Regions from separate parts of the Paenibacillus sp. BR1-192 genome, predicted to be linked through region 2. Evidence: a T-box and tRNA genes for the amino acid it is inferred to sense, from the RefSeq annotation. Region 2 holds a T-box; the other holds one or more tRNA genes.
What was found. A T-box is a leader RNA that pairs with one kind of tRNA and senses whether it is charged. The one in region 2 lies ahead of P0X86_RS08195 (valine--tRNA ligase), so its partner is inferred to be a tRNA-Val.
Positions count from the first base shown of each region.

Region 1 (16,357 bases), 480 kb from region 2:
TGAACCGGTTATACACGTAACCGGACATTACCCCAAATATAATGCCGATCAAGGTCGAGGGCTGTACGCTCCCGTCTCCCAGACGGGATATGACCTGATCATAGATGAACATGCCGGCAAGGGCGGCGAGTCCGGCGGGACCTCCCTGATTCGAGAGTCCCCATGCGACGCCAATGGCAAATAAATACGGCATGTAATAAAACACCCCGTGCCCCGCTGCCTGAGCGATTTCGCCCAAGGTTCCGAAGCCCCACGCCGACCATGGCAAACTCCCCACGCTAAGCAGGAGAGCTGCCGCCGGAAGCGCCATTGTAGGGAGCATGACTGCTCTGCCCAGCTGTTGCAACGATCCCAACCAATTCAAGGCGAGCCCTCCTTTCTATCCTTGATGGTAAGCGCTGCGCCTGTTTTTGTCAAAAAGAATTAAGGGCAAATGCCCACAGCAAAAGCAAGCCCTGCAAACAGAACGGCGACAGAACCGGACCATGTCCAGTCTGCCACCGGCTGTTTTCTACGCAAGACTTGCCTATTCTTCCGAAATGCGCTTTGAAGTTTAACGGCCGCCCAATGCGATGGAATCCTCGACCTTGATGCAGCGGTCCATAATCGCGATCATGCCGCTGCTTTCGGCGATGGCCGCCGCCTCCTCACTGATGATTCCCTGCTGCAGCCAGAGCACCTTCGCACCGATCTCGGCGGCTTCCCGTGCTACATCGGCGCAGTATTCGCTGCGCCGGAACACATTGACGATATGGATCGGCTCGGGAATGTCCTTCAGGGAAGGATAACTTTTCTCGCCGAGGATTTCGGTTGCACCAGGGTTTACCGGGATGATCCGGTATCCGCGTTGCTGCATCGCGGCAGAAACCATATGGGATGTGCGGTCCGGCCGATCGGACAGGCCAACGACAGCGATATTGCCCGCATTTCGTAAAATATCCGCGATTTCTTCGCGCGTAGGATTTTCAAATGCCATGGTTCATGACCACCTTTCCGTTCCTTATCGATGAGAATCTTGTCCTATTCCTCTATTTTACCCATTCTACATCGGCGCCAAGCGCCTTCATGTGATCAAAATATTGCGGGTACGACTTGGCTACATGGTGGGCGTCCTTGATCCGGATCGGCTGTCCTGCGCGCAGCCCGACCACCGTGAGGGCCATGATCACCCGGTGATCGTAATGGGCATTGATCTCAACCCCGCCTTCGACGCCGTCCGGACGGCCATGAACGATAATCTCGGCCTGGCGCTCCTCCACGTTGGCTCCTGCTTTACGCAGTTCGGTCAAATAATCCGTAATCCGGTCGCATTCCTTGTAACGGAGATTCTCCACGTTGTAGAACCGGGAGGTTCCTTCGGCAAACACGGCTGCCGCCACCATCGCGAGCACCGCGTCCGTCGCCGCGTCTCCGTCGAATTGGAGCGCCTTCAGGGTGCGGTTGCCCTGCACATGGACATTTCCGTTCTCATGCGTGAGCGGAACCTCCATCATTCGAAGAACGTCGATAATGGCGCGCTCGCCCTGCTTGCTGTCCTCCGACAGATTGCGGATCGTTACATCGGACTGCGTAACCGCGGCAGCCGCCAGCACGGCAGCAGACCCCGGATAATCGCCTTGAACCGTATAGGTCTTGGCTTCGTAGGATTGCCCTCCGGGAACCCGGAAGAACGTATAGTCGTCCGCTGCGTGAATCGTAATGCCGGCCTGCTCCAGCACTTCCAGGGTCTGACCGATCACGACCTTGGATTTCAGATCTCCGGTAACGGTGATCTCGCTGTCTTCGGCAAGCAATGGAGTCAAGAACAACAGGGCGCTTAAATACTGCGAGCTTACTTCGCCTGAAACGGTGAGTTTGCCGCCCTTCGGTTGGCCGCCGCGAATGGTGATGGGCAGCCTGCCATCGTTATGCTCCACTTCCACGCCCAATTGGCCAAGGGTCTCAATGAGATCGTCATGAGGACGCTTGCCCAGTGATTCCGGGTACGCATTGACGAAGGTAACCTCTTTAGACAATGCCGTTACGCCCATCAAGAAGCGCAGGACGGCACCGGCGTTGCCAACGTTCAGCTCCTTCACATCCCGCGGCGATTTGCCAAAGCCCGTAATCACGGCTTTTTCCTCGTCCTCCTCGATCACGGCTCCGAGATCCCGGATACAGCGTCTCATCGCGTCGCTATCCTCGCTGTGGGCAGGATAATAAATCGTGCTCGTTCCTTCCGCTAGGGCAGCCACAAGCAGGTAACGGGTGGTATAGTTTTTGGAGGACAGCGCTCCGATCTCCCCTTTTAATATAGGCGTAGGCCTGACGATAACATCCATCGTATGTATCTCTCCCTTGTATATAGTGTTGCGATTACCAGCATTACAATCTCCCTAGGATAAATTGACAGGGAAAGAACCGCTTGGTTATCATAGTTCATGTGAACTGGAAAATCAGATCGTTTGCGATCTTACTCATTTATGCTAAGAAAAGAGGTCTATATGATGAAACCGATCCCTCAAATGGAAACTTCGGAGCTTAGAAGCCGGCTTCAAAACGGCGAACAGGTGTACATGATTGATGTCCGCGAGGATGAAGAGGTTGCCGCCGGGATGATCAGCGGTGCCAAGCATATCCCGATGGGCGAGATTCCGAACCGCCTGGACGAAATTCCGCGCGACCAAGAGGTTGTCTTTATCTGCCGGAGCGGCGGACGCAGTCAACACGTATGCGAATTTCTCAATCACCAGGGCTTGAACAACGTGATCAACATGAAGGGCGGCATGCTGCAGTGGCATGACGATGAAGTATAGGCAAGCCGTAAAGAAGGTGCGGGATGAACATGATCCCCGCCTTTTTTTGCTTGTGCTTGAATCCTGCTCGCAAGCTCCCTTGTTTAAACCCTCAGGTCTTATCCATCTCCATGCCAAGCCGGGTCCGCTTATCATCTTAGCCGCGGTAATGCGTTAAAATGTCAGCCGCCACTTCATCCGCGGATCGGCCAACCGTATCCACCATCACGTCCGCAAACCGGTATTTGTCCTTTCGCTCATCGAGGATGCGCCGAACCCTCTCTTCCACATCGCCCGCAAGCAGCGGCCGGTTGGCATCGCCCCGTACGCGTTCCACGATGCTGGCGGCATCCGCTGTGAGGGCAACGACCCAGCCCCCGCGTTTCATTACGTCGCAATTGTCGGAACGAAGGACGGCTCCGCCGCCGGATGCCAGGACGATTCCATCCCGGAGCAAAACGCTGCGCAATGCAGCGGATTCAGCCTCGCGGAAATACGGCTCTCCCTCCGTTTCAAACATCTCGGAAATCGTTCTGCCTTCCATTCTCTCAATTTCCGCATCCAGATCTATCAAGTTGTAGCCGAGCGAGTCTGCCACGAGGCGCCCCACGGTTGACTTGCCCGTACCCATCATCCCGATCAGAATGATGTTTCTACCCAGCTTATCCAATTTCACACCCCATTCGCTGCTTCACTGTAAAGGTTGTTCATATCATACCACAGCCCCAAATCTTTCGACAATGGACCCGACTCTCTAAATTGTAATCCAATTGCCTCAAGCCAAGCCCCTATTTATGGAGTCTATCTTGTTCCCAAGCATCATACACTGTTACAAGAATGCAAGATTAGAAGAAAGGAATGAACCCATGGTGCCATTTCATCCAACCGGACTCTCTTCCTCGGCCAAGCGGATCCGCCGGATGCTCGATCCATCCTACCCGCTGTGCCGCGAGGACGTGATGTGGGTGCTTCATTTTGTCCAAAAAAAAGTGGCTCTGAAGGATCCTGCGCTGCAAGATCTTTCAAAGCCACGGTTGCTGCAAAATTTCAACAGTTATTGCGAAGCCGCGCTGCTCTTGCTCGGAAGCGGAAACCACTTTCACACAAAGAACGGCGACATCCGCACCTGTCTCTTAGAAGCCATGCACGGGCTTCCCGAGCTGGCGGAGGCTATCTCCCCTACTAAAGCCCGCACGTTTGAATCGATGCCCTCGATCCCTGAGGACGATATCCATACTGCTGCAAGAGAGCAGAATTAGTCCATCCGGGAAGAGTCGAATTCACGCTGCCGATAAAAGAGCAGGATTACTCCATCCAGTTGTAGTGGAAGGTTCCTTCTTTGTCAACGCGTTTAAAGGTGTGCGCTCCGAAGTAGTCGCGCTGAGCCTGCAGCAGGTTCGCTGGCAGGTTCGCCGTACGGTAGCTGTCGTAGTATGCAAGCGCGCTGGAGAATCCAGGCACCGGAATGCCCAAGGAAACCGCGGAAGCTACAACTTTACGCCATGCATCTTGATAGGATTCGATTATATCGGTAAAGAACGGATCCAGCAGCAGGTTCTTAAGCTCCGGATTGTTCTCATACGCATCGGTGATGTTCTGCAGGAAGCGGGAACGGATAATGCAGCCGCCGCGCCAGATTTTAGCGAGATTGCCGTATTGCAGGTTCCAGCCGTATTCATCGGACGCTACGCGAAGCTGTGCGAAGCCTTGAGCGTAGGATACGATCTTGCTCGCAAACAGCGCTTTGCGCACATTTTCGATGAACTCGGCTTTGTCGCCGTCAAATGCAGGCGTTTTTGGACCATTCAGGATTTTGCTTGCCGCAACGCGCTCTTCTTTCATCGCGGAGAGGAAACGGGAGAATACGGATTCGGTGATCATGGAAAGCGGCACGCCCAGATCCAGGGAGCTTTGGCTTGTCCATTTGCCCGTTCCTTTTTGACCCGCCGTATCCAGGATGACGTCAACCATCGGCTTGCCGGTTTCTTCGTCGTATTTGGAGAAAATGTCAGCCGTGATCTCGATCAGGTAGCTGTCGAGTTCGCCTTGGTTCCACTCCGTGAAGATTCCGTGAAGATCCTTCGCATCGAGGCCGAGTACGTCTTTCAGCAATTGATACGCTTCGCAAATGAGCTGCATATCGCCATATTCGATACCGTTGTGAACCATTTTTACATAATGGCCGGCACCGTCCGGTCCGATATATGTACAGCAAGGCTCTTCGTTAACCTTCGCGGAAATGGCTGTCAGAATAGGCTCAACCAGCTTATAGGCACTTTCCTGTCCGCCTGGCATGATCGATGGGCCTTTCAATGCGCCTTCTTCGCCGCCGGAAACACCTGCACCGATAAAGTTAAAGCCTTTTTCAGCCAACTCTTTGCTGCGGCGCTGCGTATCAGGGAAATAAGCGTTACCGCCGTCGATGATGATATCGCCTTGGTCCAAATGAGGAATCAGCTGTTCAATCGTAGCGTCCGTAGCTTGTCCTGCCTGTACCATGATCAGGATTTTGCGAGGAGTTTCAAGGGAATCCACGAATTCTTCGATCGAGAACGTTCCCTTCACTTGCTTGCCTTCGGTTTCCTTCAGCATATCTTCCGTTTTTTGCGGAGAGCGGTTATATACGGAAACGGTGAAGCCTTTGCTTTCGATGTTCAGGGCCAGGTTTTTTCCCATTACAGCAAGGCCAATCACACCGATTTGTTGTTTTGACATCTGGTTCTCCATCCTTTGCTCCAATATATTTTTAAACAACCCATCCCTACGAGATGATTTGCAATAATCTTATATTAACGTTTTTCATTTGACAAGTGAACCCCTGTCACAAAATGAGAACACGCGCGAAAACACCCCTTCGGTTTCGGAGTGTTGTTCGTGCTTTACTCTTGCATCGTTCGATGAAGTGAATTACCACTCCAGCCTCATCAGCTCTAAGGAAAGCTCGCGGAGTCTTTGCTTGCAGGCCGCGATTTTGTCCTGATTCCCCTCTTGAAGGGCGGCATGGAGCTTCTCAAGCTCATCATCGGTTTCCAGCCTGGACAGAAGGAGCCGCTGTTCCCCCTCATCCGATTCGAACAACCGCACCATTTCCTGCTCCGTCATCGGCGTCCCCTTCTGAAACAGCACACGCTGCCGGTAACCGGATATTTCCACCAGCCTTATAACCTCGCCAAACAGAATATTCTCGATCAATATCTGCCGGTCCTTGAAACGTTTGACGACAGCGTGGCCACGGGTATTCTCGATCAATTTCTCCATCCATTCCGCAAGCTTGGGATCGCGGATCATATAATCGCCTACCAGCTTAAAACCGCTTCCTGTCCGTTGAAACCGCAGCTTTACCAGCTTGCGTCCGGTTCGGATCGAAATGACAAACTGCGTTTCATTCTCGCTCCAGTAAAGCGAATATCCTTCCTGGATCAATTCCTTGATTAGGTCCTGGATATGCCGGCGATCAAACCGGAGCTCCAGGTTGCAATACTCCACTTCCTCGCTCTTATTCACGGCACTCCCTCCTCCGGTTTACTACCGATCTGAAAAACGACGGTGAAGATTTCCCCCATGGCTGCTTTTGATGTTGTCTTATCTATATCTTATACTCCATCTTATGTAACGGTAACTTGGTTTATTGACTATTTTTAACCCGCATGAAAATACGGTGAAACTTTCCTGGGCCATGCCTGACGTCCACTCGGCTTATGGTATAATGGGTTATCCAAAAGCGGAGTTTAGTAAGTGTTCATCATAAACAACAGGGAGGCCATCACATTCATGACGGTTACCGGATTTAAAGATCAGGATTTCGACGTATTCTCCGTTCCAGGGCTCGAAGCCCGTATGGAGGTTCTCATTGAACGGGTAAGACCCAAGCTTGAGACGCTGGGGGCCGAGCTTGCCCCCTATGTGTCCGCGCTGGCCGGGGAAGAGATGTTTGTGCATGTGGCCAAGCATGCAAGACGAACCGTTAATCCCCCGATTGACACCTGGGTCGCATGGGCGGCCAGCAAACGGGGCTACAAAGCGCTGCCTCATTTTGAGGTGGGCATGTTCGGAACCCATCTGTTTGTTATCTTCGCGATTATTTACGAAAGCCCCAACAAAACCGTGTTTGCCGGCAACCTGGAAGCCAAGCTCAAGAAAACAGCGAAGGCGCTGCCTAAACATTTCTATTGGTCCATGGATCATATGAATCCGGCAGGCACCCCTCACCAGGATATGAGCGAGGAGGATTTCGTTCGCCTCATTGAGAAGCTGAAACAGGTGAAAAAAGCCGAGGTCATGTGCGGACTGCGCATTCCGCGCGAGGAAGCCGTCAAGCTTGAAGGGGACGAGCTGGTGCAAAAAGTGCAGGAGACGTTTGAGACGCTGCTGCCGCTTTATAAAATGGCGTTTTAAACTGGCGTGAGATATTTACGAAAATGGGCTGCGGATGCAGCTCTTTTTTTTAGATTATAGAATTTATAAATTTTCAGCGAAGCTGAACAATTCTATAATCGCAAGAAAAACTTTCTTTAACCAGCGGTCTGTCTTCTGAGAAAGTACGTCGATTGACGTTTATCTTATGGATGATATTTTAATGAAGGAACGATGAAGAACGCATCCCTCCCCCTTAATATGTCCAAAGTATGAAGCGCTGCCGGTCCGTGCAAAAAAAGCCGGTCATTCTTCTTGCATTCCCCCCTATTTTGCTATACTCAATTTTGTTTATATAAAAACAGAAATCGACAAATCATAAGAAAATAAACATAAGGAAAGGTTGTGACAACGTCCATGGACCACAGTCGTACACCGCTCTTCACCGCGCTTAAAGAACACGCGGCCAAAAACCCCGTGCAATTTCACATTCCGGGACATAAGAAGGGCCTCGGCACCGATGCCGAATTCAGGGAATTTATAGGGGATAACGCCTTTTCTATAGATTTGATCAATATTGCGCCGCTGGATGATTTGCATCAGCCTACAGGCGTCATTGAAGAAGCCCAGAAGCTGGCCGCCGACGCATTCGGTGCCGACCACACTTACTTCAGTGTCCAAGGGACAAGCGGAGCGATCATGACCATGATCATGTCGGTATGCTCCCCCGGCGATAAAATCATCGTACCGCGCAACGTTCATAAATCCGTGCTTTCCGCCATCATCTTTACCGGTGCCAAGCCTGTGTTCGTATCGCCTGCCCAGGATTCCAATGTGGGGATCGATCACGGGATCACGATCAGCTCCGTACGGAAAGCGCTAAAGCGTCACCCTGACGTCAAAGCCGTACTGGTCATCAATCCGACGTACTTCGGGGTGAGCGCTAACCTGAAGGAAATCGTCGATTTGGCCCACAGTTACAATGTTCCCGTGCTTGTGGACGAAGCGCACGGGGTTCTGATCCATTTTCATGAAGAACTTCCGATGTCGGCAATGGAAGCCGGTGCCGATATGGCTGCGACCAGCGTTCATAAACTCGGCGGATCGATGACCCAAAGCTCCGTGCTGAACGTGAACACCAAGAACGGATACATCAATCCTTACCGCGTGCAGACCATCATCAGTATGCTGACCACAACGTCGACCTCCTACATCCTGCTGGCATCGCTGGATACTTCTCGCCGGAGCCTGGCGCTGCATGGACGGGAAATGGCTGCAAGGACGATTGAATTGGCGCAATATGCACGAAACGAAGTCAACAAAATCGAAGGCCTGTACTGCTTCGGGAAGGAAATACTGGGCGGAGAAGCAACATACTCCTATGATCCGACCAAGTTGACCGTTCATGTACGCCATCTTGGCATTACGGGATATGAAACCGAGAACTGGCTGCGGGACCACTACAATATTGAAGTGGAGCTCAGCGATATGTACAACATTTTGTGCCTCATTACACCGGGGGACAACCGGGAGACGATCGATATTCTGCTGACGGCGCTCCGAGAGCTTTCGGACCAGTACATGCACGTGAACGAAATTAATGAGCTGGTCGTGAAAACGCCGGAAATTCCGCAGCTGTCGCTCATTCCCCGCGATGCGTTTTATGGGGATACGGAGGTCGTGCCGTTCAAGGAATCGGCCGGACGCATTATTGCCGAATTCATCTATGTCTACCCGCCGGGAATTCCGATTTTGCTTCCGGGCGAAGTGATTTCCCAGGAAAACATCGATTACATTACCGATCATGTCGAGGTCGGCCTGCCTGTCAAAGGTCCTGAGGACCGCAGCATTCAGAACGTGAAAGTCATCGTGGAAACGGATCCTATATTCTAAGGCAGCAAATACAAAAAACCCGGTGCGAGTGGTTCGCATCGGGTTTTTCGTTAGGGAGTGTTACTCCTGGTTTGCAGCAGCGACCAGTTCGTTGTAAACCGCCTCTACTTCATTCCATTCGTCTTCGTCCTCAATATTGTAAAGAACCATTTCCTCGTTCTCTTCTTCCATACGTAGAATGACGCCGTCCGCTTCCGGATTCTCGCGTTCAAGCAAAAGCGCGTAAAGCTTCTCGCCGACATCAAATGTCTCCACGAGAACCATCTCTACTTCTTTTCCTTCTTCATCCGTCAATGTCAGCACAAACTCTTCATGCTCGTGGTCGTGGTCATGATCGTGACCGCAGCCGCAAGCATCTCCGTGTTCATGTTTGTGTTCGCTCATTGAAAAAACCTCACTTCGGTTAAATTATCATACTTTCGTATCGTATCACGGATAGCTTCTTCAGGTCAATTTTTGCCAAGCGGCGATGGACCCATCAATTTAGGGCGGTAATCACTTTCTCCGCAACTTTCACAAACCCGTCATCCGATTTGACTTTTACATAAAAGCCTACCGAGTATTTTCCGGCCGTTTTGAAATCGTATGTGAAATCATAGGTTCGGAACCAGAAGTTATCCTTGCGGTCCTTCACTTCCTGGGACTGGATGTCCTTGATATTGCCCGAAGGATCCTCAATCGCTACTTTCACGGCATGAATATTGTTGTTTAAGCTGTCTACCTGGCTAAATACATTGAATTTCAGCTTGCCTTTGTTTACGTTGCCGAATACAGTATCTCCTTTAAAGAGAAAAATATGCACATTCGGCTTGACGACCTGGACTTGTCCATTCGCCGAATTCCAGTCCACAGCCCCGTCAAATTCTCGGACCGGCACATAGGTTTTGCCATCAATCAAATATCCGCCATCCTTCAATTCGCGCCCGTTCAGCCAAACCCGAACACGCTCATTGACGGAATCCGCAAACAAAAGGGTGCTGCCACCCATTAAAGAGAGCACTAGCATACATGCCATCACTTTTTTCCACTTCATTTCATACGTTCCCTCCATTGGCTCTTCTTGTTGTTATATGTGTATACTACATGTCAAAAAACAAGTTGCGGACAATTTTGCACTTTGTGGTAAAATTTTTTTCTCGTGGTTCAAGGCTTGATCTTATCACGATTTTTGCAGCATTACGGCTCCGTTTCGAGCATATACTCCGTGTAAACACATTAGAAATTCGTTAAAATACACATAAGCATACTTGGACTATACATCATTTCATCAGGAGGTTTCATCCATTGACACTGACATTGCAAATGCTTGGCACCGGCAGTGCGTTTGCCAAGAACTACTATAACAATAACGCACTGATACATGACGGAAATTTCACGCTGCTCATCGACTGCGGAATCACCGCACCTTTGGCGCTGCATCAGATGAACAAGACGTTTAACGATGTGGACGCCGTGCTCATCACGCATATTCATGCCGACCATGTTGGCGGTTTGGAGGAGCTTGCGTTTATTATGAAGATGAAATACAATCGCAAACTCCCGCTCTATATTGCTGAAGCGCTGGTGGAACCGATATGGGAACATACACTCAAGGGCGGCTTATACCAGCAGGGACATATCTCTTCCCTACAGGATGTATTTGACGTGCATCCTTTGAAACCGGGCTTGAAGGCCGCTATTTCATCCGGAATCTCGGTGGAGCTGATTCATACGCAGCATATTCCGGGCAAAGACAGCTATTCGCTTTATTTGAACGATCGGATTTTTTACAGCGCGGACATGGTATTCGACCCCATCCTGCTGAAGCAATTGGTAAATGAACGGGATTGCGAAGTGATTCTGCATGAATGCCAGCTGCAGGGCCCGGGCGAGGTGCACACGACACTCGATGAACTGCTCAGCCTGCCTCAAGAAATTCAGGAGCGCACCTATCTGATGCATTACAGCGATGAGGTCGAAGCTTTCATCGGCAAGACCGGAAACATGGAATTCGTGGAGCAGCAGCGGGTATACGAATTGTAGTTCAATATGCGTCAATGCATAGTTTGCGAGGGTTCCCGGGAATGATAAGGCCGGGAGGCGATTCATATGGATCAACAACAAGAAGTAGTAGGCGTACGTAAAAATGGTGATGGCGACATCATCGAACTAAAGCTGGATAACGGCAGCGTCGTGGACTACAAAACGGCCCAACAGATGGCCAAGAATAAGGAAATCAAGAACCTGAACGTATTCCGTGGACGTGATGGAGACGAACATCTTCGTTCCAATGCGGATGGCGATCCAAGCAACAACCTGGACAATTTGCCGACGTTCTAATTCATGCGCAAAAGACCTCGAGGCGATGCTCGAGGTCTTTTCTTTTTTTGGGAACGATGCGGAATGACCGGCATCTTATTTGGTTTGGTTAGAGGCCTACAATTCCTTTTTCATGCGAACATGGGGAATGCCTGCATCATCAAACGGCTCGTCCGAAATCGTCTCATACCCGAGCTTGCGGTAAAAAGCCTCTGCCTGCACCTGTGCATCGAGCACGGAATATTGCAGCTTTAGTTCGCGAGCCTGCGCTTCCAGCGCCATCATCAGCACACGGCCAATCCCTTTGGAACGGAACGGCTTCCGCACCGCGATCCGCTGCATTTTGGCGGAATCCTTATTGTAATAGGTAATACGCCCGGTTGCGGCGTACTGCCCCTCCGACTTGATCAAGACATGGTGTGCATCCGATTCCAGGCGGTCGTAATCATCGATCTCCAAATCGATCGGCACCTTCTGTTCTAGGACAAACACATCCTTTCGGATATCCAGCGCCTGCTGCAACTGCTCTTCCGTTGATACATTGATGATTTCTGCTGCCATTTCAACACCTCTTTATGTAGAATCATTTCCTCGTGATATCGCAGGTCGAGATATTATACAAAATATTCGTTTTCCTGTATAGTAGTAGAAGCTAAGGTCTTCACGAAAGGAGCATTGCCTTTATGAGCATGGGAGCCACGATATTTTGGGCTGTGGTCATTGCTGCCCTGATCATCTATCCCACCTTCTGGACGATCAAAAAAGGTTATTCCCGCAAATGGGATGAGGAATAGCATCGGCCGTCTTACAACAAGCCGCCAGCCTGCCAGCCGGCGGTTTGTTCTGCTCACGGTTCGATCAGAGATCATCATGATGGTTGGCCCGCGTTAAGCATAATGTCGTTCCTGGAGCTCTTTATGGATGGAGATCCCTTAACGTGTCCGCCGCATCCATCGGGGATACCGGCTCCAGCGCCCCGCTTCCCTGCTTGGAATATACGTCCTGATCAACAGAGCGCCCGTACACATCCAGCATCACGGGCGCTGCAGGGGCATGCAGCGGCTCCAATTGCACCGATGTTCTTTCCGGGACACTGCAGCCGCCGCCCGCAATAGATACCGCCAATAACGAGAACACCAGTCCTGCTCGCTTGATACGATGGGATTTCCCACCTGTCATGCCATTCACGCTCCTTCATTGGCAAAATCACGCTGTATTTAGTCTGAACCGGAACGTGGTATTTTATAACGAGAAAACCATTGACAGCCGCCTTGTCTGCTGGTAATATATGAATTACCTTTTTAAATATTTCATGATCTGTTAGCTCAGCTGGGAGAGCACTATCTTGACAGGGTAGGGGTCAGTGGTTCGAGCCCACTACAGATCATAACCGAAAACCCTTGATGCCATTGGCGTCAGGGGTTTTCTCTTTTGTCTACACAAGGAGTTTTTTAAGTAATTGGGGTCCCATTGGGGTCCAGTCGATTTAATTAATTCCATTTGTCTTCTCACAAAAAAACAGCCCAGATATTAATTACTGGGCTGTTTTTCTTACTTTATGCGTTTGCCGATTTGGATCCCAACCTGAATAGCTGCCGGAAAAATGTAGTTAACGTCTCTACGGGTTTTTATAATGAATAAGTTTTCTATACTATTAGCCACCTCTGATAATTCAGGCTTCTTCTCTTTAATTTCCTCTAAATGTTCAACTAATTCTCGATATAAATCATCCGTATGACTCTCACACGATTCCACTGCTTCATTTAATTTTCTCTCTTCAGCAATTGACAGCCATTCCTCCAACATTGATTGACAACCCCCTCAACTGTATATCTAGTTTGCACCTGTGTTTCGCCGTGTTATAATTTACCTTTGAATCACCGTCCCTGGGAAAGGAGTAAGTATGTAGGTTGAAAAACATCTCCCGCGGGAGGTGCTTGCTCGGCAATTTGATACATGATCGAGGCTGGACTCATGAGCACTATGCTAATATATCTGGCCGATCTTCTCGTATGATTTCCTATTTTTGCGCAAATGAAAGAACAATGCTGCCAGAAGATATATATGTAGCTATGTTAATTTTCAATTGCGAAATTACGGATATATACGAATTTGTCGAGCAAGAAGCGGAATGATTTTCCGCCCCTCCCCGGATGCTTCCGAACAAATTGTTCGGAACTTAGGTAAATTGTACCTCTATTTCCTCTATTACTCAATTGGTAAAATATTACTGTTGAACCTCTCTTAACTCGTTTTTTCTATGACAATCCACCCTGCATCTCTTAAAGCCAAATTGCTTTTCTCCGCATAATATTTTCTTTCCCCAGCATCCGTTATCAAATGGACATAACAAGGAGACTTCATTTTAGTCTCGTGTCTGGAAATTATCTTCTTAACTTCAATAGTATTCGCAACTACTTCGAATATGAATGAGTAAGTTTCCATCGTGTTCCACCTCTGCAGTAGTATTGGAATTATATTACTACGAACATAAGTTCTTATCAAGGCTTGTATTCACAACTGCGCACGAGTATTATAGAACATATGTTCCTTTTAATTAGGGGTGACTACGCATGAGCTACTTGGAAGCTATTTCAGATGACGACCGTCTTTATGTAAAGCGATACATACTATTACCCTTGATCATTGCAGCATTTGAGCGAGACTGCCGATATATTGAACAGAACCTCAAGTCACCTGAACCGTATGTCGATACGATCAAGCTTGCAATTAATAATGCCCAAGCTGAATTCCGGGATATTAAGAAATACTTCTGGTTGAAGGGGCTCAAAGTATATGAGCAGCACAACACTAAATACGGGATATTGGCTAAGTTTAAATGTCGTGGATATCAATCGGAGATGGAACTGCTCTGGGAGTTCATAGCAGCCGAGGCGACAATCTATATGCGTAAGTATCTTGGATTAGATATAAGCAGTTATGAGAAGGAATTAGGAGATGGAATCACAATGGGATATTAAATTTACGGAGTGATCAACAGGATACTCCGATCCTTTGTAGAAGAAGTATGGAAATCCAGCTTTTTTTGAGGGGGCTACTTATTTGAATTTCATTAAACACCAGTTAACAGTTGAGGATATCAAAACACTCACGGAAAAGGAATTAGAGAATTTCCATGAATCCATACTATGGGGAGATCCGGAACCAGGAGAAAGCTTTTACGACTTTTCGACTGATGAAGTCCATACAATTACTGAGGTCAGATCAGAGGGCAATAGCTTTTTCCTTGTGTACGAGGGCGGAAAAACAGATGATTGGGATACATGCTTCCCATTGCTTGATGTAGGGCAGCTACTGGACCTTCTTTCATTCGAAACGAACATTGAGGTTCGCAGTTGGGGAAGCGGATGGCTCGTTGTATATGAAGATCAGTTTTTCAAAGTTGGGCGCAACGAACTGATTGATGTCTTATTTAAAGCCCTAAAAATGAAAATTTCCAAATAAAAAGAACCCCACTGGCTTATGCCTCGTGGGGTTCTGCTTTGATACGATTTACCGATTTATGATTATCTAAGATAGCCGGAAACCTTTGGGTAAATTTCTCTAAAATACTCATCGGGGACCCTTGATTGATACTCCACAAATTTTTTGATCATTTCATAAAACTGACGAGGTGGCAAACAACCTGTTTCCCGCTGAAATCCGTGTGGTACTTTATAGATGAATTTCAGATTAATTAGGGATGGTTTCTTTAACCCTTCCCTTGTAGGACTTGCCATATAATATTCATCCTCTTTCGAAGGATAAATTTCAATTTGGCTTGAGGTTGTCAAGAAGTAAGCATGATCATCATCGAACCCCAAATCGAATGTCGTGACAGTTGGGTGGCCGAATTTCCTTGTATCATAGCCCCCGTCTTTAAATACAATGCCTTTTCTCATGAATATTGATCCACAGCAATAATTCATAATTAATATACCACCAATTCTCCCTCTTCATCCTTATAGACATGAAATGTCCCGCCTGACTCTTCAAGAGCGAACTCCCAAAGTTCCCCCATGTCTTTATCGGTAAGGTTTGTTTCTTTAATGTTGTATATAAATCTATTTCCATTAATTCGCTCTACTACATGCGCATCGAAGTCAAAATCTCTATGCGCCTCAAAAACTTCCTTTAAGGGCTTGTAGTACCTAGCTATTGAGTCAAGAGTTATTATCGGATTTTCCATGTTCATTGCTCGGTCCTCAAGCGACTTCCATGGTTCTTCTGCATGAGTTAAGTCAACTAATTCATGGCTTGTTTTTTGCCCGTAAATGAAATTAATCGTTTTAAGAATTAGCAGCTGCTCACGTTCCATTTTATCCGAAACATCTATCCCTCTAACACGAACAGCATGCATGAGACCTTCGTGCTGTGTTTTTATATACACTTCGCGCTCAACAGGACCAAACTTCCAAGCTTCGAATTTTTCCGTGAATAATGGTTCTTCAGTTACAGCCAAATGCATTGCTTGAGAATAGAAGAGTAGCTTTTGGAGTTTAATTTTGCTGTCCCATGATTCATACGTGAAATCATCGTTGTTGAAGATGAACCATTTAGCGACATCTACAGAACTCAATTTAAATACACCTCCATTCTCAAATAATGATTCTTTTTTGGAACACATGTTCGCTTATCTCCCGTCCCTTACATTATGACATAACTTAATACAGAAGTATATACAGTTTGTTAACCGATGTTCACGGATGTAAACAGTTTATTATGTGCCATGAGATTAATATCGGTTTGTAATTAAAAAAGTATACAAAATAAGAACCCCAAGGCCTACACCCAGGGGTTCTCTCCGTTACCCTCATAGTAAGTGGAGATGAGCAATGCTCATTGGGGAGAAACATTACTCGTTATGAGTATGGCCGCTCAACAACGATTTATACATCCCCTATAGACTCACTTTTCAGATTCAATTGCCTGCAGCTGCTTCTCCAGCTCCGCGATCCGGTCGGTATTGCCTCCGATCAATTTAAGGAAGTTCTTCCGCAGTCGATACATCATGACCACCTGCTCCTCCCGCGTGACCG
Region 1 is NZ_CP120718.1:2,392,032-2,408,388, reverse strand. Features, by position in the region: gene P0X86_RS10580 (glucose PTS transporter subunit IIA) at 1-364, opposite strand, end outside; gene P0X86_RS10575 (CoA-binding protein) at 554-976, opposite strand; gene aroA (3-phosphoshikimate 1-carboxyvinyltransferase) at 1,029-2,321, opposite strand; gene P0X86_RS10565 (rhodanese-like domain-containing protein) at 2,487-2,795, shown strand; gene P0X86_RS10560 (shikimate kinase) at 2,932-3,450, opposite strand; gene P0X86_RS10555 (hypothetical protein) at 3,641-4,033, shown strand; gene gndA (NADP-dependent phosphogluconate dehydrogenase) at 4,080-5,489, opposite strand; gene P0X86_RS10545 (hypothetical protein) at 5,682-6,278, opposite strand; gene P0X86_RS10540 (DUF1054 domain-containing protein) at 6,546-7,169, shown strand; gene P0X86_RS10535 (aminotransferase class I/II-fold pyridoxal phosphate-dependent enzyme) at 7,545-9,020, shown strand; gene P0X86_RS10530 (DUF1292 domain-containing protein) at 9,081-9,404, opposite strand; gene P0X86_RS10525 (copper amine oxidase) at 9,499-10,053, opposite strand; gene P0X86_RS10520 (MBL fold metallo-hydrolase) at 10,305-11,042, shown strand; gene P0X86_RS10515 (DUF3892 domain-containing protein) at 11,109-11,339, shown strand; gene P0X86_RS10510 (GNAT family N-acetyltransferase) at 11,436-11,879, opposite strand; gene P0X86_RS10505 (hypothetical protein) at 12,234-12,497, opposite strand; tRNA gene P0X86_RS10500 (tRNA-Val) at 12,633-12,705, shown strand; gene P0X86_RS10495 (hypothetical protein) at 12,870-13,124, opposite strand; gene P0X86_RS10490 (YhjD family protein) at 13,892-14,299, shown strand; gene P0X86_RS10485 (hypothetical protein) at 14,382-14,783, shown strand; gene P0X86_RS10480 (hypothetical protein) at 14,846-15,220, opposite strand; gene P0X86_RS10475 (Panacea domain-containing protein) at 15,250-15,945, opposite strand; gene P0X86_RS10470 (glycoside hydrolase family 73 protein) at 16,227-16,357, opposite strand, start outside.
Region 1: it encodes a tRNA-Val, which carries the amino acid that the T-box ahead of P0X86_RS08195 (valine--tRNA ligase) is inferred to sense. The anticodon was not compared.

Region 2 (16,357 bases):
GGAACACCGTCTCTTGCTGATTCATATTGCCCTGGCGAGCATCAGCTTCGCCGCTTTGACCGTCGGGGCCGTGTTTGCGGCGATCTACATGTTTCTCCATCGGAAGCTGAAGCACAAGCAGTGGAATGATACGGTCCGCAGGCTGCCGAGTCTGGAGAAGCTGGATGTGTATTCTTATAAAGCGCTGATGGCCGGTACGATTATTCTGGTCATGTCGCTTGTCTTGGCCGTAATGTCGGTGGCCATGGCCGGGCGGTGGACCCTGTTTTTGGATATCAAAGTATTGTCTACGCTGACGGCGCTTGCGATGTATATGGTGTATTTCATCAAACGCCGACTGTGGAGAAGGTCCGGCAGGGAAGCCGCCATATGGGCTTTAATCGGGTATGGATTCATTATATTGAATTTTTTTCTGAATACGTGGTCCGCTTTCCACAGTTGGTCAGGAGTGTGACGGCTGATGACGCATGACCATTATGTGCCCGTCCTGCTGAATTGCAGGGGACGTTTATGCTTGATCGTCGGCGGAGGCAAGGTGGCGGAACGCAAAGCGCTCACCCTGCTGAATGCCGGGGCAAGCGTACATATTGTAAGTCCTGTACTAAGAAGCGAGACGCTCCGGCATTTGGCGGGAGAGAAGGCCCTTCAATGGACGGAACGGAAGTACCGGCCAGACGATCCGGCAGGCGCGTTTATGGTCCATGCGGCAACGGATGACGCCAAGCTGAACCTGAAGATTGCCGAGGACGCCGATCGCCTTGGCGTGCTGGTTAACGTAGCCAGCGATGGCGATGCCGGTACGTTTATCAATCCGACGGTGCTGCGGCGGGGAAGGCTTATGCTGGCCGTGTCCACGTCGGGAGCAGGGCCGATGGCCGCACGCGATATACGCGATGAGCTCGAAGAACGGTTCGGACCGGAGTATGAGGATTATCTGGATTTTTTATATAGCATGCGTTCGATGATCAAGGATGAGGTGAAGTCCGCCGACGCGCGCAGGCGGCTGTTGCAAAAGGCATACCGCATGGACATGCTCGGGGAGATTCGCCGCGGAGGTTATGTGCCGTGGAGTCCGGACGAAATCAAGCAGTGGATTGAGAAGAATCAGGAGGAATGAAGGATGCGCACAATCGTAGTTGGCAGTAGACAAAGTGCTCTGGCACTGACACAGACAGGACAGGTTATCGATGATTTGAAGCGTTTGGCCAAGGAGCACGGATTGGAATACGACTTCGCGGTCAAGAAAATCGTCACCAAGGGCGACCGCATACTGGATGTTACCCTTTCCAAAGTAGGCGGCAAAGGATTGTTTGTCAAAGAAATCGAGCAGGCCATGTTGGACGGCGAAATTGACATGGCGGTTCACAGCATGAAGGACATGCCTTCCGTTCTGCCTGAAGGACTGGTTTCCGGGGCGGTGCCCGCAAGAAAAGATCCTCGCGACTGCCTGATCTCCAAAGAAGGGACAACGCTGGATGACCTTCCTCAAGGTGCCAAGGTAGGGACAAGCAGTCTGCGCCGGTCCAGCCAGCTCAAGGCCTATCGGCCTGATCTGCAGATCGATTGGATCAGGGGAAACATCGATTCCCGGATTCGCAAAATGGAGGAAGGCGAGTTTCAGGCCATCATTCTGGCAACTGCGGGCCTGCAGCGCATGGGCTGGGAGGATCGGATCACGTCGTACCTGCCGGTTGAAGTCAGTCTGCCTGCCGTAGGCCAAGGCGCTCTCGGCATTGAGTGCCGTGAAAACGATGAAGAGCTGCTGCATCTGCTCTCTCTTTATAACGATGAAGTAACCGCGCGGACCGTCGCCGCGGAACGCAAGTTTCTAAGCGAACTGAACGGCGGATGCCAGGTCCCGATCGGGGCTTACGCCGTCATGAAGAATGTGGAGGCAGGAGATTCCCGCGGCGAACAAAACGTTATACAATTAACAGGAATGGTAGGTTCTCCTGACGGCGAAATCGTCTTGAAGGAAAGCGCCGAAGGAACCGACCCTGAAGCGCTCGGAGTGGAAGTGGCTGCAAAGCTGAAAGCTAAAGGAGCGGAGAAGATACTGGCACAAGTTAGGGGTTGAGGGGATGGCAGGCAAGGTTTATCTCGTGGGAGCAGGTCCGGGCGATGCGCGCCTGATTACGATCAAAGGCAAAGAATGCATTGAAAAAGCGGATGTCGTGGTGTATGACCGATTAGCCAGTCCTCGGCTGCTGCGCTGGATGAAACCCGGAGCAGAGAAGGTCTACGTGGGCAAGCTTCCGGATCGGCATACGATGAAACAGGAACAGATCAATCAACTGCTGGTGGATTATGCTTTGGAAGGCAAGACGGTGGTCCGTTTAAAGGGCGGCGATCCCACGATCTTCGGAAGAGTCGGCGAAGAAGCGGAGCTGTTATATCGTCATGGCATCATGTACGAGATCGTCCCGGGGATCACCTCGGCGATCAGCGTGCCGGCTTATGCAGGAATTCCGGTGACGCATCGCGATCATGCCTCATCCTTATCCATCATTACAGGACATGAAAGCCCCGAGAAGCTGGACCGCATGATTCAATGGGATAAGGTGACCCATGCGACGGGGACTTTGATTTTTATGATGGGCGTGGCGAAGATCGGTTATATCAGCCGTCAGCTGATGAAGCATGGAAGGCCTCCGGAAACGCCGGTGGCTCTAATAAGATGGGGAACCCGGGCGGAGCAGGATACGCTGACGGGAACGCTGGCAGACATCGAGGACAAGGTCAAGGCAGCGGATTTTCAGCCGCCTGCCGTCATCGTCGTTGGCGAGGTGGTGCTTCAGCGGGAGCACTTGAAGTGGGCGGAACGGCTGCCCCTGTTCGGCAAAAGGATTCTGGTCACGAGGGCAAGGAGCCAAGCCAGTTCATTGGTATCCCAAATCGAGGAGCTTGGCGGGGAGCCTTATGAGTTTCCCGTCATTGAAACGGTGATGCCCTCGAAGGGCGAGGTGCTTGCCGGGATTCAAGAAGCGCTGGACAAGCTGGGTACGTATGATTGGGTGTTCTTCACCAGCGTAAACGGCGTCGAGTTTTTCTTCCGCCACCTGAAGGAGCATGGACGCGATATTCGCTCCTTGGCCTCGGCGCGCATCGTTGCGGTAGGTCCCGCAACAGCCGATGCTCTTGGGAATTTCGGTATAACCGCCGAAGTGATCAAGGAGCGTTACCAGGCGGAGGGCCTTATCGATGCTTACGGTCCGGAGCTTCAGCCGGGCCAGCGCGTGCTGCTGCCTCGCGGGGATCTCGCGCGCCGATGGCTGCCGGAGAAGCTTATGGAAATGGGACTGCATGTGACGGAAGCCGTGATATACGAGAACATGCTGTGCGGCGAGGACGATGATGAGCTGCTGAAGCTGCTTCAAGACGGCGGCATTCATGCGGTCACGTTCACCAGTTCTTCTACGGTTACCAATCTGCTGAAAGTGCTGAAGGGGATGGGCGTGGCAGAGCCTGCCGATTTGCTGAAGGAATCGACGATTGCTTGCATCGGACCGCTGACCGCGCAAACCGCGGAGGAAGCCGGACTGCACGTATCGCTCCTCGCCGAGGAAGCTACGGTCGACAGTCTGGTCAAGGCCTTGTGTGTTTGGAACGAGAGCGATCCACGCCGTATAACGACGCCATAATATCCTTATCTTTTAAATACATGATTTAAATTACATCTTATGGAGGTACAACGTCATGAGTTTTCCAATCGTACGCCATCGCCGGTTGCGTCAAAATGCCGGCATTCGCAGCATGGTCCGGGAGACCGTGCTTCATACGGAGGATCTGGTCCAGCCGATCTTCGTGACCTATGGCAGCGGTGTGAAATCCGAAATTTCCTCGATGCCGGGCGTATATCATTTTTCGCTGGATACCCTGAAGGAAGAAGTGGACGAAATCGTAAATCTAGGGATTCCTGCCGTGCTCCTGTTCGGGATTCCTGAGACAAAAGACAGTGTAGGCACGTCCGGTTTCGCGGATGACGGAATCGTCCAAGAGGCCACCCGCCTCATTAAGTCGTGGCATCCCGATCTTCTGGTCATTGCGGACACGTGCCTGTGCGAATTCACCGACCACGGCCACTGCGGCATGGTCCATTCCTTCGAGCGTGACGGTCACACCTGCGGCGACGTATTAAACGACGAGTCGCTGGAGCTGCTCGTTCGCACGGCGGTCTCCCAGGCGAAAGCGGGAGCGGATATCATCGCACCTTCCAATATGATGGACGGCTTTGTCCAAGCCATTCGTACCGGACTCGATGAAGCCGGATTTTATAATGTGCCGATCATGTCGTATTCGGTTAAGTATGCTTCGGCTTTTTACGGTCCATTCCGCGAAGCCGCAGACTCCGCTCCGCAGTTCGGCGACCGCAAAACCTATCAAATGGATCCGGCTAACGTAAGGGAAGCGCTCCGCGAGGCGGAGACGGACGTGCTGGAAGGCGCGGATATGCTGATGGTGAAGCCGGCGATGGCTTACCTCGACGTTGTCCGATTGCTCAGAGACCAGTTTGATCTGCCGATCGTCGCTTACAACGTGAGCGGCGAGTATTCCATGATCAAGGCGGCGGCTCAGCAGGGATGGATCAGCGAGCAGGCGATCGTGATGGAGCTGCTGACGGGAATGAAGCGTGCCGGTGCGGACATTATCATTACGTATTTCTCGAAGGATGCGGCACGCTGGATGCGCGGCTAGCAACGATTAACGACTAAAGAGTTAGGAGTGCATAGAATGAGCCAAGATTTGCGAAAAGAAGAGTTGTCGCGTTCTGCTTTCGAAGAAGCGAAGTTATATATCCCGGGCGGCGTCAACAGTCCGGTACGTGCATTTAAATCTGTAGGACTCACGCCGATTTATATCGATCGCGGAGAAGGCAGCCGGGTATACGACATCGACGGCAACAGCTTTATCGATTATGTAGGTTCCTGGGGACCGCTGATTATGGGCCACGCACACCCTGAAGTCGTTGAAGCGCTTCAGGAGACTGCTGCCAAAGGGACCAGCTTCGGCGCACCAACCCTGCTCGAAACGAAGATGGCGAAGCTCGTGTGCGAGCGCGTGCCGTCGATCGAGGTGGTGCGAATGGTGAATTCCGGCACGGAAGCCACCATGAGTGCCATCCGTCTGGCGCGCGGTTATACCGGACGCAGCAAAATCATCAAATTCGAGGGCTCCTACCACGGACACGCGGACAGCCTTCTGATCAAGGCGGGATCCGGCATAGCGACACTAGGCCTGCCTGACAGCCCGGGCGTGCCTGAAAGCGTGGCGTCCAACACCATTGCGGTTCCTTATAACGACCTGGAATCGGTACAGCTTGCCTTCGAGCGTTTCGGCGAAGAGATCGCGGCCGTCATCGTTGAGCCGGTGGCAGGGAATATGGGCGTGGTTCCGCCGCAACCAGGATTCCTGGAAGGCCTTCGCAAGGTCACTTCCGATTATGGCAGCATCCTTATTTTCGACGAGGTGATGACCGGATTCCGTGTGGACCTCAACTGCGCTCAGGGACGTTACGGCGTTACGCCTGACTTGACATGCCTGGGCAAGGTGATCGGCGGCGGATTGCCGGTCGGCGCATATGGAGGCAAGCGTGAGCTGATGGATCAGATCGCTCCGGCAGGACCGATCTACCAGGCGGGAACGTTAAGCGGAAATCCGCTGGCCATGGCAGCCGGATACACCACCCTGAAGCTGTTGACGCCTGCCGTTTATGAGCAGCTGGAGGAACGGGGGGCCCGCCTTCAGGCAGGATTCGAGCGCAACGCCAAGGAATTCGGCATCCCGCTTACGATCAACCGGATCGGCTCCATGGTATGCCCATTCTTCACGAATTCGCCGGTCGTGAATTTCGATACGGCCAAGACGAGTGACCTGGACCGTTTCCGCCGCTATTTTGCGGCGATGGTGCAAGAGGGAGTCAGCGTGCCTCCTTCCCAATTCGAGGGTATGTTCATCTCGGCGGCCCATACGGTGGAAGATATCGATGCTACCATCGAAGCCAATTACAACGCCTTCAAAAGCCTATGAGCTACGGGGGCAGCTGGAGTAAACGCGGCGAATGGCTCGAGATGACGCCCGGCAAAGTGCTGTTGGGCCAGCCGGATCGGGACGAGGCCGCCGCCAAGTGGCTTCTGGAAACGGTCGGTATGCCCGAGAAGCTGTATCGCAAGCTTCATCATGAGCAGGGGATACAATGGAGAGGGGACCGGCTTCGGCTGGTCCTTTTTCCTTATCGGGAATACGGCATCGAACCGAGGTGGCAGGAGCTTCAGGTGTTGTACGAGGACGATTTCTGCCTGGTCGTGAACAAACCGGCCGGTTTGGCGGTCCATCCCGACAACGAAAGCCGGGAGACAACGCTGAATCATGTCGTGGCCGCCTATTACGAAGCAGAGGGGATTCACGCGGCAGTCCGTCACATCCATCGGCTGGATAAAGATACGACGGGGCCCGTGCTGTATGCCAAGAACGAATATGCGCAGCTGAAGCTTGACGAGGCCATGCGCGAGAAGAAGATCGTTCGAATGTATGCGGCTATCGTTCAAGGGAGGGTATCGCAGGAGCTGAAGCGAATCGATCTGCCGATCGGCAAGGACCGCTATCACGCAAGCCGCCGGAGGGTTTCATTAACGGGGCAGGCCGCGATCACGCATATTCTCTCAGCCGAAGCGTATCCGAAAGCCAGTCTGCTGCACATTCGCCTTGAAACCGGCCGTACGCATCAGATCCGGGTCCATCTAAGCCATATGGGACATCCGCTTCTGGGGGATGTTTTGTACGGGGGACCCGGGACGTTTGCGCGCCAAGCGCTGCATGGCGAACGCCTGTTGTTCCATCATCCATTTACGGGCGAGAGCATTGACGTGCCGGCACCGTGGCCTCAGGATATGATGGAGTTACGAGAACGAATCATAGAGGGAGCGAACCGATAGGGGATGCTGCAGCGGCCCTGAACGCCTGGTAACTTTCCATGCGCAATTCGCAAAAAAGTCATGCTCTCCTGTTTTCGGCATATAGATAAATTGAGTGGCAAAACTTAGGCTCATGCCGTGATGACAGATCACGGATAGTATATGCCAAAAAGGAGGACATTCCCGTGTTTGACCAGTCCTACGGATTGCGGTTCGATATTTACGAGCGTATTAATTTGACGGAAGATTTGCCGGGAATCGAAGAATTGGAAGAGGCGGAGTTGATCCCGCACATTCAGGTGATCAGCCAGCAGGACCAGGCCACGCTTCGGGGCCATCTGCTTCTAGCAGGCCTGTATAAAGGGGATACCGAAGCAGGAGAGACGGAGCCGCTCGAACATTGGATTCCGGTCGAGATCACGGTCCCGCTGAACCGGGTATCGTCATTGGATGACATCGCGGTCGAGATCGAGAATTTTGACGTGGATCTGTTATCCAAGCGCAGCTTGAACATAACGGGGGTTTTATCGCTCAAAGGAATCCAGGCGGCGGCTCCGGGAGCTCGTGACCAAGTATGGACCAATGAGGAATTCACAGTGGTACATGCTCCTGAAGCGAATGATATGTATGCAGGTGGAGAGCAGCAGCAGCAGTTCGCAGCCAATCCGTATGAGCCGTATCAAGGCGTCGGAGCCAACGCTGACGCGAATACGCCTTCACCTTCTTATTTCAGCGAGGCTCAGCCCAGAGTCCAAGAGTTCGAGGCGGATGCGCGCACGCAGCAGTATCTGGCATCTTGGGCGGAATACGAGAACCAAATTCAGGATACGCAGGACTCGGACCGAACGGTAAGCATCTCCAGTACGCCTGAAGCCCAGGATACGGTCGAAAACGCCTTACATAATGAGACGGAATCTCAGTCAGCTGAGCCGTCGACTCCGAATGTATGGCAGTTCGAACGGGCTGCGGCCCAGCCGGAGCCGCAGCAGGAAGAACCCGCAGCCGATTTCCCGGGCGTTACGGAGCGCAAAGGCGAAGAGGCTCAAGCCCTGCCGGTATTGGATTCCCCGGAAACGGAGGAAGCCCAGCCTGTTTTTGCCGAGGAAGCCGAGCCCTTGGAGGAGATAGAGGAGGAGGTTTCCGTTCAAGCCGAAGAGGCTCCGTCCAAACCGGAGCTAAAGGTTGCCTTCAACGCGAAGAACAGCACCGCCAACACCGCTTCGGGCGTAGGCTTCTCCTCATTGCTTCAATCGAGCAGAACGGTTCAGGACCAGGATCAAGCTGCTCGAGACGAGGAAGAGGCCATTGAAGAATCCGTGGATTCCGTTTCGGCCGAGGACGTGGAATGGAAGAGTCTGTTCTTGGGCAACCGCCGCGAGGAAACGCCGTTCCGCAAGGTTCGGATGTGCATTGTTCAGCGTGAGGAGACTCTCGACGTCATTGCCGAGCGCTATCAGCTGACGCCGCGAGAGCTGTTGTTGTATAACCGCATGTCCGAGCAGAATGTGGAAGAAGGCCAGGTATTGTATATTCCCCAGTAATCGGGAAGTCGTCATGGGGCTAGAATGAAGCAGGCCGAGGCAGGCAGCCTTGGCCTGCTTTTTTGTGCTGCGGGGAACCGGTTTGGAGGAGAGGAAGCAGAGCGAGCTTGGATAGTATGTTGCAGCGAACAAGGATTTATTTGAATCGGCAGGTATGATGTCTAAATCGTTCGGAAACACTCGAAATATTGACTATATGGAACAACCACGTTATATTTGAATAGTATATGTACAGGTATTCCAAAAGCTAGAACAACGTTGAACGGGAAGAGTAGGAAGGTATGGCCTTCAGAGAGCGGAATTGCTACCAAGCGCTGTGAGATTCCGCAGGAACCAGCTTGCCGAAGTCGCCCCGGAGTTGCGGACTTGAGATAGAGTAGGATCGATTGCTACCCTGGTTAGAGTTCGCCGGCCGCAGCCGTTATCTGCGTAAAGTGTCGTGCTTGACCGAAAGCCTTTCATGTTCTTCGTGGGAGGACAACGGTGGATGGACCATGTAAGCACGAAACAAAGGTGGTACCGCGAGAGAACAGTCTTTCGTCCTTTGAGGACGAAGGGCTTTTTTTGTTTCACGCCAACTATGATATCCACGAACACGCCCGGAGGCTAAAACGTTTCGGGTTGGCAAAACTGATTAACAGTATCGGAGGTACGAAAATATGGATCAAAAACAAAACCAATCCCAGTTAGAAATGCCGACGACGTATGATCCGAAGGCAGCCGAACAAAAATGGTATCCGTACTGGAAGGAAGGCGGCTTTTTTGAAGCCGGCAAGCGACCGGACGCGGAGCCTTACACGATTGTTATTCCTCCTCCTAACGTTACGGGCATGCTCCATATCGGCCATGCGCTTGACTTTACCCTGCAGGACATCCTGATTCGCGTGAAGCGGATGCAGGGCTACGATGCGCTGTGGCTCCCCGGTTCCGACCATGCTGGCATCGCCACGCAAACCAAGGTAGAGCAGAAGCTTCGCGAAGAAGGCGTTACCCGTTACGATCTGGGACGCGAGAAATTCCTGGAGAAGGTGTGGGAATGGAAGGACCTGTACGCAAACACCATCCGTGATCAATGGTCCAAGATCGGCCTGTCCCTCGATTACTCCAGAGAACGTTTCACGCTCGACGAGGGATTGTCCGAAGCCGTACGGGAAGTATTCGTCAAGCTTTACGATAAAGGGCTCATCTACCGCGGCAAACGCATCATCAACTGGGACCCGGCTGCCCGCACGGCTTTGTCCGATATTGAAGTGGAGTACAAAGAGGTCAACGGCCATTTGTATCACCTGCAATATCCGCTGAAGGACGGCAGCGGCTCCATTACCGTGGCAACCACCCGTCCGGAGACCATGCTCGGCGATACGGCGGTCGCCGTTCATCCGGAAGACGAGCGCTATAAAGACATGATCGGCAAGACATTGGTGCTGCCTATCGTGGGCCGCGAGATTCCGGTTATTGCGGATGAGTACGTGGAGAAGGACTTCGGCAGCGGTGCGGTTAAAATTACGCCGGCGCATGATCCGAACGACTTCGAGATGGGGCTGAGACATGACCTGCCGCAAATTACCGTAATGGATGAATCCGGAACGATGAATGAGTTTGCCGGCAAATACCAGGGCCTTGACCGTGCAGAATGCCGCAAGCAGATCGTCAGCGACATGAAGGAATCGGGCGTATTGCTTCGCATCGAAGACCATGTCCATCAGGTTGGCCATAGCGAAAGATCCGGTGCGGTGGTCGAGCCTTACCTGTCGACGCAGTGGTTCGTTAAGATGCAGCCGCTTGCGGAAGCAGCCGTGGATGCGCAAAAATCCGGCAAGGGCGTGAACTTCGTGCCTGACCGGTTCGAGCGAACCTATCTGCACTGGATGGAGAATGTACGCGATTGGTGCATTTCCCGTCAATTGTGGTGGGGTCACCGGATCCCGGCGTGGTATTCCGAATCCACGGGCGAAGTGGTTGTTGCCATGAATGAAGAGGAAGCCCGCGCGAAGCTGGGCAAGGATGATCTGAGACAGGACGAGGATGTGCTGGATACCTGGTTCAGCTCCGCGCTCTGGCCGTTCTCGACCATGGGCTGGCCGGACCAGGACAGCGAGGATTTCAAACGTTATTATCCGACCAGCGTTCTCGTAACGGGTTACGACATCATCCCGTTCTGGGTGTCGCGGATGATTTTCCAAGGACTTGAATTTACAGGGCAAATGCCGTTTAAGGACACGCTGATCCATGGCCTGGTTCGGGATAGCGAAGGCCGCAAGATGTCCAAGTCGCTGGGCAACGGCATTGACCCGCTCGAGGTTATTGAACAGTATGGCGCAGACGCTATGCGTTATATGATATCGACCGGCAGCACGCCGGGTCAGGATCTTCGATTCCGCTGGGAACGCGTGGAGCAAGCGCGTAACTTCGCTAACAAAATCTGGAATGCGTCGCGGTTTGCGCTCATGAACCTGGAGGGCTTCACGGCGGCGGATATCGACATTTCCGGAGAGCTGGGAACAGCGGACCGGTGGATTTTGCACCGTTTGAACGAAACTTCCCGCGACATTACGCGTCTAATTGATGCCTACGAATTTGGCGAAACCGGTCGACTGCTCTACAATTTCATCTGGGATGATCTGTGTGACTGGTATATCGAATTTGCCAAGCTGTCCCTATATGGCGAGGATCAAGCAGCCAAGAAAAAGACGCAGTCGGTGCTTGCCTATGTGCTGGACCGCACGATGCGCTTGATTCACCCGTTCATGCCGTTCATCTCCGAAGAGATCTGGCAGCATTTGCCGCATGAAGGCGAGACCGTTATGCTGGCTTCTTGGCCGACCTATGATGAGGCGTTTGAGAATACGGAAGCCGTTACCGAAATGAACCTGCTGATGGATGTGATCCGTGCCGTACGTAACATCAGGGCGGAAGTGAACGTGCCGATGAGCAAAAAAGTAGAACTGCAATTGAAACCGGTAAGCGGGCAAATTGCCGGCATTATCGATCGCAATTCCGATTATATTCGCCGCTTCTGCAACACGTCGGAATATGAGTCCTCCCTTGCGCTTGAGGCGCCGGATAAAGCGATGACCGCCGTGGTGACAGGTGTTGAGATGTATCTGCCGCTTGCCGGACTGATCGATATCGCTCAGGAGATCACGCGTCTGGAGAAGGAAATTCAGCACTTGAACAGCGAAGTCGAGCGTGTGGAGAAGAAGCTGAACAATCCTGGTTTCGTATCGAAAGCACCCGAGAAGGTGATTGAGGAAGAACGGGCGAAACTCGCGGATTACTCGGACAAACGAAGCAAAGTGATTGCGCGCATCGAAGAATTGAGAGGCTAATGGGCAAGATGAATCTGGACCAGAAGGTGAGAACGATGGTTGATCAATCGGCAGCTGCAGCGGCAGCTCCGTTCCATACCTATGAGGAAGCGGTAGCTTGGATCAATGGGCTGATTCCGTTTGGGATCCGCCCTGGCATGGATAGAATTCAGCGATTGATGGAGCTGCTCGGCCATCCGGAGCGTCGATTAAAATTTATCCACGTGGCCGGAACGAACGGAAAAGGCTCCACATGCGCTTTTTTAACAAAGGTTCTGCTTCAAGGGGGATTCACGGTAGGCACCTATACGTCCCCCTATATTACGAAGTTTACCAATCGGTTTCAGTATAACGGCGAAGACATACCGGAAGAGACGCTGCTGGAACTCGCGAATCGCTTAGAGCCGCTTGTTGCCGAAATTGCGGGCTCCGGGCTTGGATCGCCCACGATGTTTGAGGTGTCCACGGCTCTTGCGATCCTGTATTACGGCGAGGTGTCTTATCCGGACGTGGTGGTATGGGAGACCGGACTTGGCGGTCGTCTTGACGTGACCAATATCGTTCATCCCATCATTTCGGTGATCACGAACATCGGCATGGACCATACCGACGTTCTGGGAGATACCATTCAGGAGATCGCCATGGAGAAGGCCGGCATCATCAAGCCCGGAGTGCCCGTGGTGAGCACGGTCACTCAGCCTGAGGCTGTCGAAATTCTGAAAGAAACGGCCGCCAAAAACCGTACAAGTCTGTACCTCGTAGACGAGCAATTCTCTTATGAACGGCTGCGCGGGAACGAAGAAAGCCAGACTTTCCGTTTTATGGGACCGTTCCGGGATATGGATTTGGATATTTCGATGCAGGGCGAGCATCAATGCGCCAATGCCGCGGTTGCCATGATGACGCTGGAGGTGCTTCGCCAGTACATGGCCTTTATCGTGGATGAAGAAGAATTGCGTGCCGGGTTTAAGGATACGTTCTGGGCGGGAAGACTGGAGCAAGTGCAGTCCTCCCCGCGGATTGTTCTCGATGGCGCGCACAACCCCGAAGGGGCTGAATCCTTGGCCAAAAGCTTGCCGCAGATCTATAAGTATCGGAAACTGAACTTAATGATGGGAATGCTGGCAAATAAGCATCATGAATCGTATTTGCAGCATATACTGCCAATAGTGGATACGCTTATCCTGACTGAACCGGATTTCCGGAAGAAACTGGACGCCAAGGCGCTTGGTGACATCGTAGAGCAGGTAAGGGAGAAATACGCCAAACATACACTGCAAATCATCATAGAACCAAATTGGAAAAACGCACTTGAAGAGTTGAAGTCACGGACGGAAGCGGAGGATCTTGGGGTGGTGTCGGGCACGTTGTACCTGATTGCCGACGTGCGTTCCAACCTCCTGGGCCTTTCCGATTCTGAAAAAGGTTGGTGATATCTGTTGAATACATCAGAACATGTTCATTTTATAGGAATTGGCGGCTACGGGATGAGCGCCATAGCGCGAGTAATGCTGGAGATGGGTTATAAAGTCACGGGTTCTGACGTGGCATCGCAAGAATTGACAGAAAAGCTGGCGGCCAAGGGCGCCAAAATATACATTGGACATACCGCCGAGCAAGTCCAAGGCGCGGACCTTGTGGTGTACTCCACGGCATTGTCCAAAGACAACGTGGAGCGGGTCGAGGCAGAGAAGCTGAACATTCCTGTCCTTCACCGTGCGCAGATGCTGGCGCGTCTTTTGAACGAACGCAAAGGCGTGGCCGTAGCGGGAGCGCATGGCAAGACAACCACTTCATCCATGATTGCGCTCGTGATGGAAGAATGCGGAGTCGATCCGACATTTATCATCGGCGGGGAAATTATGAACGTGGGCACGAATGCCAAAGCGGGCGAAGGCGAGCATGTGGTAGCCGAAGCCGACGAGAGCGACGGTTCATTCCTGCAATACCATCCATGGCTCGGCGTCGTTCTGAATATCGAAGCCGATCACCTGGAGAATTACGAAGGGGATTTCAATCGTCTCAAGGCCGCCTACGTGCAATTCCTCAGCCAGATCAAGGCTGACGGTACAGCCGTGGTTTGCGCCGACGATAACAACATTCAGGCGATTTTGCCTGACCTGAAATGCAACGTGACCACATACGGCATTCATGCGGATGCGGAGTATACGGCAACCAATCTGGTGCTGGGCGACCGTCACGTCAGCTTCACGATGCTTCATAACGGCATGGAGCTTGGCACCGTCGAGCTGTCCGTACCGGGCAAACATAATGTCTACAACGCCATGGCCACGGTGATATGCTGCTTGAAGAGCGGCATCTCGTTCGAGGCGATTGTAGAGGCCATCGTCAAATTCAACGGGGCTAAGCGCCGCTTCCAGGTGCTTGGCGAAGCTGAAGGCATTCTGGTGATTGACGACTATGCGCATCATCCGACCGAGATCGAGGCGACGATCAGTGCCGCTAAAGCTACGGGCAAACGGATCATTGCCGTATTCCAGCCGCAGCGGTATTCGAGAACCTTCTTCCTGCTGGATGCGTTTAGCCGCGCGTTCGGAGAAGCGGATGAGGTGATCATCACCGATATTTACTCTCCTGCCGGCGAGAAGCAGATCGAGGGCATCAGCTCGGGTAAGCTGGTGGAGCTGATCGTTCAGAACAGCAATGCCGGTGCCCGCTATTTGCCTACGAAGGAAGATGTCCTGAACGATCTCAAAGGTCGCGTAAAAGAAGGCGACCTGGTTCTCACGATGGGAGCGGGCGACATCTGGAAGGTCGGCGCGGCTTTAGCGGAGTTCATTAAGGGCAAGAAATAAAGGTTGCCTGCTTCCTTTGCTGCTTCGCTGCAGCAGGGGACTGCATTGGCTTTGCCTCTTATGAGGGGACAAAGCCAGCATCGATAACGATACGAAGGGCTGATCAAGATCATTTCTTGGTCAGCCCTTTTGTTTTTCGCATACTCATAAGTTGCCAAGCTTGATCATATAGCTAGGTGTAGAAGGACAAGTGAGGTGTATGGATATGAATAAAGCACGGATGACGATACGTTTCGATCACGATCCGCCGAAGGGCAGGAACAAAGACCATGCGCGAGAGGAACACGACGCGAACCAAAACGTTCCGGCGGGCCAAAACCCCCGGGTCTACGACCGCCATTCCGTCTTCGACGAATATGACACAGCGACAGCAAATCGGTTTACCGATACGGACACTTCGTACGAACCTCAGAGGAGCGTTCAGCAGGATCATCTGCGCGTCGTTCCGCCGCTCCGGGAGGAGCGGGATACCCGGGACGTGGACAATCGTGACTGGAGACCATCGCGCAATCATCGGTCCAGGGGACGGCTGGCTGAGGAAAGACGGCGCCTGGACCATGATAACGGCTGGCCGTACGACGATGCCCCTGATGCCCCTGTAGAATCGGATACATACCATCACGTGCACGAGGAGCTCTACGACCTCCATGATGATGCATTTTCCGGGAGAATGACCCCCGAAGCGAACGACCCCCATTGGAATCTCGGGCCCGAGTCGGATCTATATGAGACATCTGCCGGCGATTACGGTTATTATCGCTCACGCAAACCCACCTCCTTCTGGAAGATGGCGGTGTCCGTGACCGCCGCCGTCATCACGGGCCTACTGTTCGGGTACATGGTGCTGTCCATGTTTAACGGCGGCGACGCCGGCGAGAACCCGGCAACGGGGCAGCTCGAGAGCAGTGATCCAGGGAACTTAGCGCCGACCGATCCATCCGGGGGAGCGGGGGCATCACCGACGCCTGATATGACCGAATCGGCTGTTCATATACCGGAGCAAAACTTTTATCTGCTTCAATACGGCGTGTTCAGCACGCCCGAGCGGGCAGCGCAGGCGATCGGGGAACTGCAGCAATCCGGTATTGCCGCCGGCGGCGATCTGGACGAGGAGAACCGCGTGTATGCGGGCATCTCGCCCGACCGCGAGCAAGCGAAGCTGCTCAGCAATCAGCTTAAGGCCGAAGGGGTTGAATTATACGTTAGAGAGATCGCGCTGCCGGGCATAGAGTCAGCGGCATTCGCTGGCGAGGAGCAGACGCTGACGGACTATTTTACGATAAGCGGGGAGCTGGTATCGGAGCTTAGCCAACTATCGGCATCCTTGCTGGGCATGCAGGAGCCCGGCGCAGCGACGTCGGAGCATATGAATACCATCACGAATCTGCATCAGCAATGGATCCAATCGGTCAAGCAGCTGGCCGCAGGCTTGGGTCCGGAGACCGGGGCCGCGCTGCCGGCCATGGAGCAGTCGATGAACAGTTCGATCACGGCGCTCTCCGAATACAACAAAAATCAATCCAAGGGGCATTTGTGGGAGATTCAAACAGGCATGATGAACTATGTCATGGGCCAAAAGAAACTCCTGGATGGCCTATAAATTCAAATTTACGTCAAATCCGGCTTGGAACTGGAAATAGTTCCCCATGCCGGATTTCTGTTTGTATTGCTTATCGATTCACCGTATAATAATTAGGGTGTCAAAAAATGGCGAGGGAAGAGGATGCATGAAGAAAAATAAAGGAATGCTCATCTTGTTTTTGCTGCTGGGGTGGCTGACG
Region 2 is NZ_CP120718.1:1,916,903-1,933,259, forward strand. Features, by position in the region: gene ccsA (cytochrome c biogenesis protein CcsA) at 1-454, shown strand, start outside; gene P0X86_RS08160 (precorrin-2 dehydrogenase/sirohydrochlorin ferrochelatase family protein) at 461-1,117, shown strand; gene hemC (hydroxymethylbilane synthase) at 1,121-2,077, shown strand; gene cobA (uroporphyrinogen-III C-methyltransferase) at 2,082-3,641, shown strand; gene hemB (porphobilinogen synthase) at 3,697-4,695, shown strand; gene hemL (glutamate-1-semialdehyde 2,1-aminomutase) at 4,732-6,027, shown strand; gene P0X86_RS08185 (RluA family pseudouridine synthase) at 6,024-6,932, shown strand; gene P0X86_RS08190 (LysM peptidoglycan-binding domain-containing protein) at 7,097-8,452, shown strand; T-box leader at 8,702-9,000, shown strand; gene P0X86_RS08195 (valine--tRNA ligase) at 9,112-11,781, shown strand; gene P0X86_RS08200 (bifunctional folylpolyglutamate synthase/dihydrofolate synthase) at 11,790-13,193, shown strand; gene murC (UDP-N-acetylmuramate--L-alanine ligase) at 13,200-14,576, shown strand; gene P0X86_RS08210 (SPOR domain-containing protein) at 14,782-16,176, shown strand; gene P0X86_RS08215 (DUF4321 domain-containing protein) at 16,304-16,357, shown strand, end outside.